DNA from 3 places in the Arthrobacter sp. P4_F11 genome. Region 3 is predicted to be linked to each of the others. Evidence: riboswitches for the same ligand, from Rfam matches in the RefSeq annotation. Region 3 holds a riboswitch; each other region holds the start of a gene.

Region 1 (5,146 bases), on a different contig from region 3:
GCCCCGCCGCCTGCCTGCTGCTGGCCATGCTGGCGGCCCGTGGCGTCTCGGAGCTGCGGAACATCTATGTCATTGAACGCGGCTATGAGGACCTGGCCGAGCGGCTGAACACCATCGGGGCGAAGATCGAGTATTTCCAAGACTGAGCCCCGCGTTGGTGTGGGGCGTTTCGGCGGATCCTGACGCACAATAGATTCATGCGCACCTTCGGCGTGGAGGAAGAACTGCTGATAGTGGACCCCGAATCGGGGATGCTGCTTGCCCTCGCTGAGCTCATGCTGCCGAGTCTGGTGCCGCCGCAGCAGGAAGCCGCCAGGGTTCTCCCGGCACAGAAACCGGTCCACGAAGGCGCCGACTTCAGCTACGAGCTCAAGCTCGAACAGATCGAGACCCAGACGCATCCGTGCCTGGAATACACGGAACTGCTCCGGCAGCTCAGGCGTGGCCGGTCCCTTGCGGACCAGGCCGCCCGGGCGCACGGCGGGCGCGTCGCGGCCCTGGCCACGTCGCCCCAAGGCTCAGCCACCCACCTGACGCCGAATCCGCGCTATATGACCATGCAGCAGCGCTTCGGGCTCACCGTCCGGAACCAGCTGACCTGCGGCCTCCACGTCCACACCTTTGTGGAGTCCCCGGAGGAAGGCGTGGCGGTAATGGACCGGATCCGCGACAAGCTGGCCGTGCTGATAGCACTCAGCGCGAATTCCCCCTACTGGAACGGGGCTGAGACCGGATTCGAAAGCTACCGCACCCAGGCCTGGAACCGCTGGCCGGGCTCGGGTCCCACGATGATCTTCGGCAGCCTGCCCGTCTACCGCCGCGTGGTCACCCGGCTGGTCGAAAGCGGCGTCCTGATGGACGAGGGGATGGTCTATTTCGACGCCCGGCTGGCCCGTCAGCATCCCACCGTGGAGATCCGGGTCGCGGATGTCTGCTTGCGGGCCGAAGATGCTGCCCTGATTGCCGTGCTGGTGCGCGCCCTCGTGGAGTCCGCCGCGCGGGAATGGAACGAAGGCGTCGATCCCGCCCCGGTGCCCACGCTGCTGCTGCGGATGGCCGCCTGGCAAGCCAGCAATTGCGGACTGCGCGGAGAGCTCCTGGACTTCGGAACCTTCACCCCGGCCCCGGCCGCGGACGTGGTCAGGGCGCTCGTGGACTTCGTGGCCCCGGTGCTTGAGGAACAGGGCGAGCTGGAGCTGGCGCGCGAGGGCGTTGAGCGGATTCTGGCAGAGGGCACCGGTTCGCAGCTGCAGCGCGGCCCGTTCCGGGCCGGCGGCCTGCCCGCCGTCGTCGAGCGGGCCATCGAACTGACCACCCAGGGGCCCGTCACCGAGGGGCCGGCAGACAATCGTTCGGCCCTGGGCCGGTTGCGCCCGGCCTGACCGGGAGCCCGAGGCAGTGCAGGGCAGGGGCGGAAGCCCCTAGACCTGCTTGAGCGCCTGGCCGAGGTCTCGGATCAGGTCCTCGACGTCCTCCAGCCCCACCGAAAGCCGAACCACGCCGTCGCTGAGCCCGATCGCCGCGCGGCCTTCCGGGCCCATCGCGCGGTGCGTGGTGGTGGCCGGGTGCGTGATGAGCGTCTTGGCATCGCCCAGGTTGTTGGAGATGTCGATGATCCGCAGTGCGTCCACGAGTGCGAACGCGGCCTGCTTCGCCGTGCGGCCGGGGGAGGGCTGCAGTTCCAGGGTGAGCACGGTCCCGCCGGCCTTCATCTGCTGCACTGCGAGCGGGTACTGCGGGTGGGACGGCAGCAGCGGGTACTTTACCCAGCCGACCGCAGGCTGTCCCTCGAGCCATTCGGCCAGCCGCAGCGCGGAGGCCGAGGAATGGTTGACGCGCAGGGCCATGGTCTCCAAGCCCTTGGTGAGCACCCAGGCGTTGAACGCCGAAAGCGCCGGACCGGTGTGCCGCATGAGCTGCTTGACGGGCCCGTCGATGAATTCCTTGGTGCCCAGGATGGCCCCGCCCAGGACGCGGCCCTGGCCGTCGATGTGCTTGGTGCCGGAGTAGACCACCACGTCCGCGCCGAGGTCGCCGCAGCGCTGGAGCAGCGGGGTGGCGAAGACGTTGTCTACCACCACCGTGGCGCCGGCCGCGTGCGCCAGTTTGCTCACGGCGGCGATGTCCACGATTTCCTGCATCGGGTTCGACGGCGACTCGAAGAACACCGCCGTGGTCGGCTCGGACAGCGCGGATTGCCACTGCTCCAGGTCCGGGCCGTCCACGAAGACCGTCTCGACTCCCCAGCGCGGCAGGATTTCGTTAAGGATCACGAAGCACGAGCCGAACAGCGAGCGGGCCGCGACCACCCGGTCGCCGGCCGCCAGCAGCGCGCCCAGGGCGGTGAAGACGGCGGACATGCCGGACGCGGTCGCGAAACACGCCTCCGTTCCCTCGAGCAGCCGGAGCCGCTCCTGGAAGGTGGCGACGGAGGGGTTGCCGTAGCGGGAGTAGACGAAGCGCTCGTCCTCCCCGGTGAAGGCGCGCTCGGCGGCGGCCGCGGACTCGTAGACGAATCCTGAGTTGAGGAAGATCGGCTCGGTGGTTTCCTGGAAGCCGGTGCGGTCAAGGCCGCCACGGACAGCCTGGGTGTCGGCCGCCCAGCCGGCGGCGTCGGGATTGAAAGTCACTTAGATCTTTCCGAGGTTGGTGGGCAGGCCGCGGTTCTTCCAGCCATTGACGGTGCGTTCGCCAAAGCGGTCGGTCTCGCCTTCGAAGCCCTCAAGGACGTTGTACGAGGTGTAGCCGGCGGCCGTCGCGGCCGTCGCGGCGGCGATCGACCGGGCACCGGAACGGCAAAGGAACACCAGTTCGACGGCGGTGTCCGCCGGCGCCCGCTGCCTTAGCTGTTCCACGAAGTGCGGGTTCGGCATGCCGCCGGCGAGGTTCCACTGGATGAAGAGCGGATCGCTGCGGCTCTCGCCCGCGGCCGCGGTGTCCGGGATGCCGATGTGGGCCCATTCGCCCTCGGTCCGGACATCCACCAGGATGGCTCCGGCCTCCAGCTTGGCCCACGCCTCCTGCGGGCTGAGGTCTCCGGCGTAGCTCATGCGTGGCCCGCGAAGGCCCCGTCGGCGCCAAATTCGTCGGCGTCGAGCTCATCAACCGCATTGGCCACGGCGGCGTCCGCACTGGCAATCGCGGCCGGCAGGACCAGCGCCTGCGCCACGATCACGGTGCTTCCGTTGAAGCTGGCGGCGGGGCTTCCATGCAGCACGTAGCCCTCGGCCAGGGCGGCTGACACCCGCTCGCAAAAGGCGCGGTCATCCGCGCCGGTGAACAGCCGGTAGGCCAGCCTCTCCTCGCCGGGTGCTGAACCGGGTGTGGCTGTTGTGGGTATTGACGTCTCGGGCACGACGGATCTCCTCTTTCACGCTTGCAGCTCGAATTCTCGAATGCCGAGTATTCACCTGAGGCACCCCGCCGCGAAAGGGAGGGTTGCCGACCGGCCAGTCAGGGCTTGGCACCGGTTCTCATTACTCCCCAAAAACGTAACACCTGCGACGCCGGCCCGCACGGCCGCCGTCGTCATGTTCCGTAACCGGACCGCGGCCCGGGCGAGTAGTGGCGGGCTCCAGTTTCGGGTACAGCCCACTCGTGTCTGCCGGGACGTTTCGCCGTCTACTGGGGGGATTAGGTCCGACGCGTCGGCCGGAGCTGCAGGTGATTCGAGCAATGTGTGAATCGAGCAGTCCCGGAATCGACTCGTCTGTCCATCAACAAGCTGTCTGGGAATCGGTGGCTGGAACGGTCGGAGCCGCAGCCGCGGTCCGGCCGGTGACGGCGGAATGGAGCAATCGTGGGCCCGCGCATACTCGTTACCGGGATTACAAGCGCCGCCGGACGGGCCGTCGCGGCCCAGCTCGAAGCCCGGGGCCTCCCGTACCTCGGCACCGACGCCCGCGCCGACACCCGCCAGGCCGGGGAGGCTCCCGCCGCCGCGGTCAGGCTCCTGCCGGCTACGAACCCGGACATGGTCCTGGACCTGCGCCGGGTGGTGGACCGCGAAGCCATCAACGTCATCATTCCGACCCTCACCGTGGAGCTCCCGCTCCTGGCCGCGGCCCGCGCCGGATTCGCCCAGGACGTGCGGATCATCGTGGCCGACCCAGCCGCGGTGGCCCTCGCCAACGACCACCTGTTCACCACCTGGGCGCTGCAAGCCGCCGGCATCCCGGTGCCCCGGTTCGCGGTTCCGGGCGACCTCGCCGCCGCGCCGGCATCCCTCGCCGGCCTCAGCGGCCCCGTGGTGGTCAAGCCGCGGGTCTTCAAAGGCTCCCATGGTGTCCACCTGCTGGCCGGAACCGACTCCGTTAGCTGGAAGAACATGCCGGCGGGGCAACTGGTCCAGGAATTTATCCCGGGCGCCGACTATGTGTGCCTGGTGTTCGGCACTCCGGCACGCAACGCGATGGCGCCGGTGGCGGTGGTCCTCGAGAAGACCAGGACTCCGTATGGACGCGCCGGCAGCGACGAGGTCAGCCGCAGGGTGCCGGCGAACCAGGCAGGGGATGTGCGCAAGCTGGGCCTGGCCGCCGTCCGCACGCTCGGGCTGGCCGGGCCGGTCCAGGTCCAGATCCGCCGCCGCACCGACGGAACGCCCGTGGTGCTGGGTGTCTGCGCGACCCTGGGGGAGAACAGCACCTGGGCCCCGGAAATGCTCGACGCCGTGCTCGCAACGTTCATGCTCCCGGCGTTCAACCCGGCCTCGTTCCGCCGGTGCCCGGCAGTGCCCGCGGACGCCCTGGGGTGAGCGTTGCTATTCGATGGTCGCGAAGAGGGCGTTGAGTTCGGCAGTGAGCTGGCGCCGGAGTTCCGGGGTGCCGATTTCCTGCCCGTCGATGTGGTTCACCGGGGCCAGGAGCCGGATGCTGGAGATCAGCCAGACCGCGTCGGCGTCCAGCAGGTCCTTCGGCTCCAGCGGGCCGTAGCCCAGCTCCCAGCCGGCGGCCTTGGCAGCGGTGAACAGGGCGCCCTGTGAAGTGCCGGGCAGGATGCCGCTGTCCAGCTGGGGCGTGATGAGCCGCCGGACGGTGCGGACTCCGCCGGCGCCGTCGTCCGAGGTTTCCAGGTGGGCCAGCAGAACGGTCGACGTCGGACCCTCCAGCACCCTGCCGTCCGCGGACGTGAAGATGACGTCGTCGGC
Region 2 (5,146 bases), on a different contig from region 3:
ACAGCCGGACCCGTCAGCACCGCAGTTTCCCCACCTTTGACAGCCGTGACCGGCGGGTCGCGCCGAAGTGCCGGCGATTCCCGGCGTCATGCCCGCAAAGGTGGGGAAATTCCGCGTGGGCTTCGGCCTAGGCGGACTTGGCCGCGCGGAATCCGGCGTCGAGGTCCGCCAAGATGTCGTCAATGTGCTCCAGTCCCACCGAAAGCCGCACCAGCCCGGGATTCACCCCGGCGATCACCTGCTGTTCAGGCGAGAGCTGGCTGTGGGTGGTCGACGCCGGATGGATCACCAGCGACCGGACATCGCCGATGTTCGCGACGTGGGAGTGCAGTTCGAGGGCATCGACGAACCGCTTGCCGGCCTCCGCTCCCCCGGCGATGTTGAACGCCACGACGGCGCCGGTCCCCTTGGGCCCGTACTTGCGGCCGCGCTCGTACCAGGGGCTGGACGGCAGCCCGGCGTAGGCGACCGATTCGACGTCGTCCCGCCCCTCCAGCCATTGCGCCACCTTCGTGGCGTTGGCCACGTGGCGCTCGACGCGCAGGCTCAGCGTTTCGATGCCCTGGGCGATGAGGAAGGCGTTGAACGGGGACACCGCGGAGCCGAGGTCGCGCAGGAGCTGGACCCGGGCCTTGAGGATGTAGGAGAGGTTCGCGCCCAGCGCGCCGTCGGCTCCGAGGTCGCGGGCGTAGACCAGGCCGTTGTAGGTGGGGTCCGGGGTGTTGAAGCCGGGGAACCGCTCCGGGTCTTTCCCGAAGTCGAAGTTGCCGGAGTCCACGATCACGCCGGCGATTGCGGCGCCGTGCCCGCCGAGGTACTTGGTGGCGGAATGGACCACGATGTCCGCGCCCCACTCGATCGGCCGGATCAGGTAGGGGGTGGAGAGCGTGTTGTCGACCACCAGCGGGACGCCGGCCTCGTGCGCCACGCGGGAGACGCCCTCGATGTCCAGGACGTCCTGGCGGGGGTTGGAGACCACTTCGCCGAAGAACAGCTTGGTGTTGGGCTGGACGGCGTCCCGCCACTGGTCCAGGTTATCCGGGTCCGCCACGAAGGTCACGGAGATGCCGAACTTCTTCAGCGTGTGCGCGAGCAGGTTGTAGGTTCCGCCATAGAGGCTGGGGCTGGCCACCACATGGTCCCCGGCCTCGGCGATATTGAGGATGGCGAACGTCTCGGCGGCCTGGCCGGAGCTGAGCAGCAGCGCCGCGAGGCCGCCTTCCAGGCTGGCGACGCGCTGTTCGACGGCGTCCTGGGTCGGGTTGCCGATCCGGGTGTAGATGGGCGCGAGCTCGGCGAGCGCGAAGCGGTTCGCGGCGCTTTCGGCGCTGGGGAACACGAACGACGTCGTCTGGTAGATGGGCAGGGAACGCGCGCCGGTGGCGCTGTCCGGCTCCTGGCCGGCGTGGATCTGGCGGGTTTCAAAGGACCAGGCGTTGGACATTGGTGCTCCTCGAGTCACTGGGCACAGCACCGGCCGGGGCTTTCGGCCCGAACCGGAACAGGCGCCGCGCTTGCCCTCCGGCGGGCGCCGGACGGCCAGGTCTTCACCCGGGGCACCCCACCGCGATACGAGGGTTGCCGGCCAGCAAGCCGGGGCTGTGCGCTGGCACTCATGACCTGGCTTCAGTGTAGGAATGGCGGCGGAGCCATGGATAGCTTTGTGACGAAGATGAAGACGGCCGCCGTGACGGAGCATCCGGGGCGCCGCGTTCCGCGCCCCAGGACGTCCCATGACGGTTAGGGGAGCCTAAGCTGAGAGGTCCATCACAAAGTGCCAAGATGATGGCATGCGCATGGATCACGTCTCTTACGCCTGTGAACACGATGGCTTGGCAGCCACCACTGAACGTATTGCGTCTGCCCTCGGCGTTGAAGCCGTGAAGGGTGGAGTGCACCCCCGTTTCGGGACACGCAACATGATTATCCCGCTCGCGGGACACAAGTACCTGGAAGTCGTGGAGGTCCTGAACCACCCGGCCTCCGACAAGGCCCCGTTCGGCCAGGCCGTCCGGGCACGCTCCGAGGCCGGCGGCGGCTGGATGGGCTGGTGCGTCGAGGTTGACGACCTGGCCCCGTTCGAGGAGCGGCTCGGCCGCGCCGCCGTCAACGGCAACCGGAAGTTTCCCGACGGCCGCGAACTGGTCTGGAAGCAGATCGGCATCCTGGGGCTCATTGCCGACCCCCAGGTGCCGTACATGCTCAAGTGGGAGGGCGACCCGGAGTTGCACCCGTCCAACGCCTACGCGAGCGATGTCAAGATGTCCGCACTGACCATTGCCGGTTCGGCCGCACGTGTCACGGAGTGGCTGGGCGAACCGGTTGAAAAGCCGCTGGAAGACGTCGCCGTGAACTGGATCGCGCCGCACGGGACTCCCGGCATCCTCTCTGTCACCTTCGAGACCGCCTCCGGAGCGGTCACGATCTAACGCTCCACCTGCCCCACGCTTCGGCCGCCATCTCTTAGGTGCCAACGATGTCACCTAGGAGACGGCGGCCGAGATCATTTAAGGGCTGCTCCTAAAAGCAACTCAGCCCAGGCCCACGGCCTTGCCGAACAGGCTGAACCCCACGAACGCCACAGTGTCCAGGATGGCGTGGGCGATCACCAGCGGCATCACCCGTTTGGTCCGCGTGTAGACCAGCGCGAAGACGACGCCCATCACCGCGTTGCCGATGAACGGCCCGAACCCCTGGTACAGGTGATAGCTGCCGCGGAGCAGGGCGCTGGCGGCGATGGCCGCCGGCACGCTCCAGCCCAGTTTCCCGAGCCGGTCCAGCAGGTACGCCACCACAATCACTTCCTCGACCACCGCGTGCCGGATCGCGGACAGGACCAGCACTGGCACGGTCCACCAGTACGCGTCCAGGGCACTGGGGATGATCGCCGTCGTGATCCCCAGGGCCCGGCCGGCGGCGTAGAGACCCAGGGACGGAATGCCGATGAGCGCGGCGAGTCCGAGACCCTGCAGGAGGTCCTTGCCGGGCCGGGCGAAGTCGAAGCCGATCCTTCGGAACGCCGAGGTTCCGCGCTCACCGGCCGGCCAGTGCTCGGTGAGGAAATAGATCACGAGGGCCACCGGGACCAGGGCGAAGATGATGTCCAGCAACTGGTAGGTGAGGTCGAAGTATTCGCGTGCGCTCTGTGAGCGGTTCAGTGTGGATGTCCCCTGGGCCAGCGGCGCCGTGGTCATCTTGTCCAGCAACTGCACCACGGAGTAGATCGCGGACTGCCCCAGCGACAACCCCAGGACAATCAACACTTCGAACCGCAGCCGACGGCGGGAGGGAACCAACATGGTTCTATCTTGCCTGCACTTGCCGATAGTTTGCTGGTGCCCGCGTGGTGCCGGCCGAACGGGGTTTTGCCTGCGGCACCTGCTTTTAGGAGCCCTATGCTTGGGGATTATGAGTGCGCCCCGGAAAATCATCATGATCCGGCACGGCCAGTCTGCCGCCAATGCCGACACCTCGATCTACAACCGTGTTCCGGACTACCGGATCCCGTTGACCGCGCTGGGTCTGGAGCAGGCCACCGCGGCCGGGGAGGAGGTCCGGCGCCAGCTGGACGGCCGCCCGGTGTGCGTCTACGTCTCCCCGTACCTGCGCGCCTACCAGACCCTCGAGGCGCTGAATCTCGGCCCGCTCGTGGAGCGGGTGATCGAGGAACCGCGCCTGCGCGAACAGGACTGGGCCAACTTTCAGATCGCCGGCGACATCGAGGACCAGAAGGAGCTCCGCAACGCCTACGGGCACTTCTTCTACCGCTTCCGCGAGGGCGAGTCCGGTTCCGATGTGTATGACAGGATCTCTTCGTTCATGGAAACCCTGCACCGGCACTGGTCCCGGCCCGGCTATGCCCCGAACGCGCTGTTCGTGACGCACGGATTGACCATGCGGCTGTTCTGCATGCGCTGGTTCCACTGGTCGGTGGAATACTTCGAGTCCCTGAACAACCCCGAGAACGCCGAGGTCCGCACCCTGCTGCGCACCTCGCACGGCAAGTACGAGCTCGACAAGCCCTTCACGCAGTGGGAGAAGAGGCGCGTGGACGAGACCGTCCTCGACGCACCGCCCATGATGTTCTAGGGCTAGCGGAGCGGCTGCGCTACACCGACGCGCCACACCGCGTGCGTCAGGGGGATGCCGGGCCGGTAGGCGAGGTGCGTGGCGGAAGGGGCGTTGAGCAGGTGCAGGTCCGCGCGGTGTCCGACGGCGATCGAGCCCACCGCGCGTTCGCCGTCGACGTCGTTCCCGGCCTCCCGCCCCAGGGCCAGGGCGCCGCCGTAGGTCGCGGCGCGCACCGCCTCATGGACACTGAGCCGCATCTGCAGCACTGCGGTGGTGACGCAGAACGCCATGGAGCTGGTGTAGGACGTGCCGGGGTTGCAGTTGGAGGCCAGCGCCAGCTGCACACCGGCGTCGAGCAGTTCACGGCCTGGGGCCAGCGGCTGCCGGGTGGAAAGATCGCAGGCCGGCAGGCACGTGGCAACCGTGCCGCGCTGCCCGGATCCAGGCGTGCCGCTGCCGCCGGCGGCGTCCCAGCCGGACCAGCTGCCGGCAAGGGCGTCGATGTCCGCGGCCGACAGGTAGTTCACGTGGTCCACGCTCGCGGCGCCGAATTCCACGGCCAGCCTGACGCCGGGGCCCTCGCCGAGCTGGTTGCCGTGGACGCGCAGCCCCAGCCCGGCGGCCTTGCAGGCCAGCAGCACCCGGCGGGACTGGTCCTCGTTGAACGCACCCTGCTCGCAAAAGACGTCGGCCCAGCGGACGTAGGGCCGGACTGCGGTGAGCATCGGTCCGCAGACCAGCTCCGTGTATTCCTCCGCGTCCATCCCGGCGGGCACAAGGTGCGCCCCCAGGTAGGTCACCTCGTCCGCCACCGTGGAGGCGATGCGGGCGCTGCGGGCCTCGTTCTCGAGGTCCAGGCCGTAGCCGGTTTTGGTCTCCAGGTAGGTGGTGCCCTGCGACACGGCCTCCGCGACGCGGCCCATCGCCAGCCGGGTCAGGTCGAAGTCGCTCGTGCTCCGGGTGGCGCCGGTGGTGACGGCGATCCCGCCGGCGCTGTAGCTTTCCCCCGCCATCCGGGCCTCGAACTCGGCAGTGCGGTCCCCCGCGAAGATCAGGTGCGTGTGGGAGTCGACCC
Region 3 (5,146 bases):
CCGTGCCGAGCCTGGACCACATCAACATGACCGTGGCCGTGCTGCGCGGTGTGGGCGTGGCGGTCGACGACTCGGTGCCGAACCACTGGGTTGTCTCCCCCGGCCCGATCCGCTCCTTCGACGTCCGGATCGAGCAGGACCTCTCGAACGCCGGACCCTTCCTCGCGGCGGCCCTGGCCACCGGCGGCACCGTGCGGATCCCGAACTGGCCCGCGGAAACCACCCAGGTGGGTGATCTCTGGCGCGGAATCCTGACCGCTATGGGCGCCACGGTGACGGTTGACGGCGGCACCCTGACCGTCAGCGGAGGGCCGGAGATCAAGGGCGGCGACTTCGACGAGACCAGCGAACTCGCCCCCACCGTAGCCGCGCTGTGCGCCCTCGCCACCGGCCCCTCACGTCTGGGCGGCATCGCCCACCTCCGCGGCCATGAAACGGACCGGCTCGCCGCCCTCGTCGCCGAAATCAACCGCCTCGGCGGCGACGCCGAAGAAACCCCCGACGGCCTCATCATCCGCCCGGCCGCGCTGCACAGCGGCGTGGTGCACAGCTACGCGGACCACCGCATGGCAACCGCCGGCGCCATCCTCGGCCTTGCCGTAGCCGGCGTGGAAGTCGAGGACATCGCCACCACGGCCAAGACCATGCCCGATTTCCCGCAACTCTGGGAAGCGATGCTGGCCCAGGGATCCGCCGCAGATGAGGACACCGCCGGTGGCACGCAGCACTGATTCCTGGGACGAGTCCGACGTCCGGATCCGGCCGAACAAGAAGGGCACACGGCCCCGCACCAAGGACCGGCCCAGCTACGACGACGCCGTCACCGGACGCATCATCACCGTTGACCGCGGCCGCTACACCGCCGTCGTCGGCGAAGGGACCGCGGACGAACGCAAGATCATCGCGGCCCGGGCCCGGGAACTGCGCCGCAACCCGGTGGTTGCCGGCGACTTCGTCTCCCTCGTGGGGGACGTCACCGGCGAGCCCGACACCCTGGCGCGGCTGGTCAAGATCCAGGACCGCAAGACGCTGCTGCGCCGCAGCGCCGACGACACGGACCCGATCGAACGTGCCGTCGTGGCCAACGCCGACCAGCTGGTGGTGGTGGTCGCCGCCGCCAACCCCGAGCCGCGGACCGGTTTCATCGACCGCGCGCTGGTGGCCGCGTACGACGCCGGCATTGAGCCGCTGCTGCTCGTCACCAAGGCCGACGTCAAGGATCCCGCCGAGCTGCTGTCCAACTACCAGCACCTCGACTTCCCCGTCATCATCTCCAAGACCGCGGACTCCGCCGCTTCCGGCATCGACGCCCGCTCCGACGACGGGCTCTCCGCCCGGCTCGACAAGGACGCGGTATCCCAGCTGCGCGACTACCTCGACGGCAAGGTCACCGTGATGCTGGGCCATTCCGGCGTCGGCAAGTCCACCATGGTCAACGCCCTGACCGGGGCCGAGCGGGCCACGGGAGGCGTGAACGCGGTAACCGGCCGCGGCCGCCACACGTCCTCCTCGGCACTGGCGCTCAAAGTCAACGATGCCCCGGCCGGCAGCTGGATCATCGACACCCCCGGCATCCGGTCCTTCGGCCTGGCCCACGTGGACCCGGACCGGATCCTGCGCTCCTTCCCGGACCTGGAGCCGGGCACCGATGATTGCGAACGCGGCTGCAAGCATGACTCCACCGCCGTCAACTGCGGCGTCGACAAGTGGGTTGCGGCCGGGCACGCGGGGCCTTCGGGACCGGCCAGGCTCGCGTCCCTGCGCCGGCTGCTGGGCACTGACCCGCGGATGGAAGCGCAGGAAACCAAGGAACTGGGCACCGTCTCCTAGCCGGACCAGCAACGGGGCGGCGGCGCCGTGCCGCGGCCTACCGCCCGGCGGCCCGGTTTGACGGTAGTTTGGAACCATGAGTCAACCCGCTTCGAGCTACAACGATGACCTGCGCCTTGCCCATGTACTGGCAGATTCGGTCGATTCCCAGACCATGAGCCGCTTCAAGGCGCTCGACCTTCGGATCGAGACGAAGCCCGACCTCACACCCGTCACCGATGCCGACAAGTCCGCGGAAGAGGCCATTCGCGGCCAGCTCTCCCGGTCACGTCCGCGTGACGCGGTCCTGGGCGAAGAATTTGGCAGCTCGGGCCACGGTTCCCGCCGGTGGATCATCGACCCGATCGACGGCACGAAGAACTTTGTCCGCGGCGTCCCGGTCTGGGCCACCCTGATCGCCCTCGTCGATGAGGGCGAGCCGGTGGTCGGCGTCGTCAGCGCGCCGGCACTGGGCAAGCGCTGGTGGGCCGCCAAGGGTGCAGGCGCCTACACGGGCCGCTCGCTCGCCGCCGCCACACGGTTGAAGGTATCCAACGTCTCCAATCTCGAGGACGCCTCGCTGTCCTACTCCAGCCTTGGCGGCTGGAAGGAACGCGGGAACCTGGACGAGTTCCTGGGCCTGACCGAGGAAGTGTGGCGCACCCGCGCCTACGGTGACTTCTGGTCGTACTGCCTCGTGGCCGAGGGCGCCGTGGACATCGCCTGCGAACCCGAGCTGAATCTCTACGACATGGCCGCCCTGGTGCCGATCGTGACCGAGGCCGGCGGCCGCTTCACCTCGCTCGAAGGCGAGGACGGCCCCTTCGGCGGCAACGCCCTGGCCACCAATTCGATCCTGCACTCGGAAGTGCTCAAGCGGCTCAACCCCGGACTCGACGACCTCTTCCAAGCCCACCCGAACAACTGAGCCGCGCCCGTAATAATCCGCTTCACAATCGGCGGCCGCCTTTTCCCCGGCTGCCCCGATGTCCTACGCTCGATGCAGGTCACGAGTGCCAGCGCTAAACCCCGGTTTGCTGGCCGGCAACCCTCCAGTCGCGGTGGGGTGCCCCGGGTGACGACCTGGCCGGTCCGGAACGGACCCGGCAAGCGCGGATTCCCACGGTGTGGGGTCCTGTTCGAGTGAGGTCCCATGACAACTGCCATTTTCCCCGTTGCCCCTGAATTCCATGCACGGCTTGCCCTCGCGGCCCGCCCGCTGGCAGCCGTCACCGGGGCCGAAATCCAGGCCCCGCTGATCACCGGCGGCCACGCGCGCTACGCCAACCTCGACTACGGCGCCTCCGCCCCGGCCCTGTCCGTGGTCTCGGCCTACCTGAACGAAATCCTGCCGTACTACGCGAGCGTGCACCGCGGCGCCGGCTACGCATCGCAGATCAGCACCTCCGTCTACGAGAACGCCCGGGACATCGTGCGGGACTTCGTGGGCGGCCGGCCCGACGATTCCGTGATCTTCACGCGCAACACCACCGATTCCCTGAACCTGCTGGCCGGCTGCCTGCCGCTGCGCGACGGGCGGCCCGCGGGCGAGGTCCTCTACCTCGACATCGAACACCACGCCAACCTCCTGCCCTGGCAGAATGTCCCGCACCGCAGCGTCGTGGCCGCCGCCACCCTCGCGGCCACCGTGGACCGCCTGCGCGACGAACTCGCCCGCGGCGGCGTCAGCCTGCTGGCCGTCACCGGCGCCTCCAACGTCACCGGGGAGATCCTCCCGATCCGGACCCTGGCCGCACTGGCGCACGAATACGGCGCCAGGATCGTTGTCGACGCCGCGCAGCTCGCCCCGCACCGGCGGATCAATATCGCCGCGGACGACGTCGATTACCTCGCCTTCTCGGGACACAAGCTGTACGCCCCGTTCGGCGCCGGCGTGCTGGTGGGGCGGACAGACTGGCTCGACGCCGGCACCCCGCACCTGGCCGGCGGCGGCGCGGTCCGCGATGCCCGGCTCGACTCCGTCAGCTGGACCACGGGACCTGCCCGGCACGAGGGCGGCTCGCCGAACGTCCTCGGCGCGGCGGCCCTCGCCCGCGCCACCCAGGTCATTGCGGCCCTGGACCCGGAGCAGTGGCAGGCCCACGAGGACGCCATCCGGTCCTTCCTCGTCGAGGGCCTCCAGGGCATCGAAGGAGTAACCGTGCACCGGATCTTTGCCGATTCGGTTTCTGATTCTTCCTCCGCTTCTTCCACTGGAGGCGATCAGCCGGACACCGGCACGATCGGCGTCGTGAACTTTTCCGTGGAAGGCTACGACGCCGGACTGGTGGCCGCCTACCTGTCGGCCGAACACGGCATTGGCCTGCGCGACGGCCGCTTCTGCGCCCACCCGCTGCTCAAGCGGCTCGGCCTGCCCGCCGGCTCCCTGCGGGCCAGCTTCGGCCTCGGCTCACGGCTGGAGGACGCCGAACGCCTGCTGGCCGGCCTGCAGCAGCTGCGGCAGAACGGACTCGGCTGGGATTACGTGGTGGACGCCGGCCGCTGGGTGCCGGCCAACGATACCCGCAGCTACCCCCACTGGGCTCCGAACACCCCGGGCACGGCCGGCGCTGCGCCCTGCACCCTCGACTAGCGCAGGATCAGGGCCCGGCGCGGGTGCGGTAAATTCGAAAGGTATCTGAAACCAGCAGGACCTTCCAGAAGGAGATCGCACGTGGCAAGCGCCGGACCCAGGCTCCACAGCGGACCGAAGCTGCACAGCGAGCGGCGCCAGGAACTCGGACAAAGCTTCCAGGACGGCGGCGAACACTACGAACGCGTCCGCCCCGGCTATCCGCAGGAGTCGGCCGACTGGCTGGTTCCGGCGGGAGCCAGGGACGCCGCGGACATTGGCGCGGGCACCGGGAAGTTCACTTCCCTTTTGGCAGAACGCGGACTGGGCACGGTGGCCGTGGACCCCTCTGCCGACATGCTTGAGCAGTTGCGCCGGACCCTGCCGGACGTCACCGCCATCGAGGGCAGCGCCGAGGACACCGGTCTCGAGCCGGAGTCCTTTGACCTGGTCACGGTTGCCCAGGCGTGGCACTGGTGCGACCCGGGCCCGGCCAGCGCCGAGATTGCCCGGATCCTGCGGCCGCGCGGCGTGCTGGGCCTGATCTGGAACCAGCTGGACACCAGCGTGCCCTGGGTGCACCGGCTCTCCCGGATCATGCACGCCGGGGACGTCCACAAGCCACACTTCCGTCCGGCCGTGGGCCCCGAGTTCACCGGGCTGGAGAGCCACCTGACGCGCTGGGAGGATTCCGTCACGACGGAGGACATCCAGGAGCTCGCCAAGTCCCGCAGCTACTATCTCGCGGCATCGGCCTCCACCCGG

Evidence for each region. Region 3 has a riboswitch for S-adenosylmethionine ahead of AC1DRO_RS12535 (aminotransferase class V-fold PLP-dependent enzyme). Riboswitches for the same ligand answer to the same signal wherever they lie in the genome.
Region 1: linked by a shared signal. The riboswitch ahead of AC1DRO_RS18590 (DUF1737 domain-containing protein) and the one ahead of AC1DRO_RS12535 (aminotransferase class V-fold PLP-dependent enzyme) in region 3 are both predicted to bind S-adenosylmethionine.
Region 2: linked by a shared signal. The riboswitch ahead of AC1DRO_RS09120 (bifunctional o-acetylhomoserine/o-acetylserine sulfhydrylase) and the one ahead of AC1DRO_RS12535 (aminotransferase class V-fold PLP-dependent enzyme) in region 3 are both predicted to bind S-adenosylmethionine.

The regions. Positions count from the first base shown of each region.
Region 1 covers NZ_JBFUJK010000019.1:62,385-67,530, forward strand. The annotation lists gene AC1DRO_RS18570 (UDP-N-acetylglucosamine 1-carboxyvinyltransferase) at 1-146, shown strand, start outside; gene AC1DRO_RS18575 (glutamate--cysteine ligase 2) at 198-1,382, shown strand; gene AC1DRO_RS18580 (O-succinylhomoserine sulfhydrylase) at 1,422-2,630, opposite strand; gene AC1DRO_RS18585 (rhodanese-like domain-containing protein) at 2,631-3,050, opposite strand; gene AC1DRO_RS18590 (DUF1737 domain-containing protein) at 3,047-3,355, opposite strand; SAM riboswitch class IV at 3,368-3,481, opposite strand; gene AC1DRO_RS18595 (ATP-grasp domain-containing protein) at 3,800-4,753, shown strand; gene AC1DRO_RS18600 (aminodeoxychorismate lyase) at 4,760-5,146, opposite strand, start outside.
Region 2 covers NZ_JBFUJK010000006.1:193,915-199,060, forward strand. The annotation lists gene AC1DRO_RS09120 (bifunctional o-acetylhomoserine/o-acetylserine sulfhydrylase) at 128-1,444, opposite strand; SAM riboswitch class IV at 1,506-1,621, opposite strand; gene AC1DRO_RS09125 (VOC family protein) at 1,791-2,429, shown strand; gene AC1DRO_RS09130 (CPBP family intramembrane glutamic endopeptidase) at 2,532-3,299, opposite strand; gene AC1DRO_RS09135 (histidine phosphatase family protein) at 3,409-4,089, shown strand; gene AC1DRO_RS09140 (amidohydrolase family protein) at 4,092-5,146, opposite strand, start outside.
Region 3 covers NZ_JBFUJK010000010.1:20,533-25,678, forward strand. The annotation lists gene aroA (3-phosphoshikimate 1-carboxyvinyltransferase) at 1-731, shown strand, start outside; gene rsgA (ribosome small subunit-dependent GTPase A) at 715-1,830, shown strand; gene hisN (histidinol-phosphatase) at 1,907-2,737, shown strand; SAM riboswitch class IV at 2,815-2,928, shown strand; gene AC1DRO_RS12535 (aminotransferase class V-fold PLP-dependent enzyme) at 2,963-4,402, shown strand; gene AC1DRO_RS12540 (class I SAM-dependent methyltransferase) at 4,484-5,146, shown strand, end outside.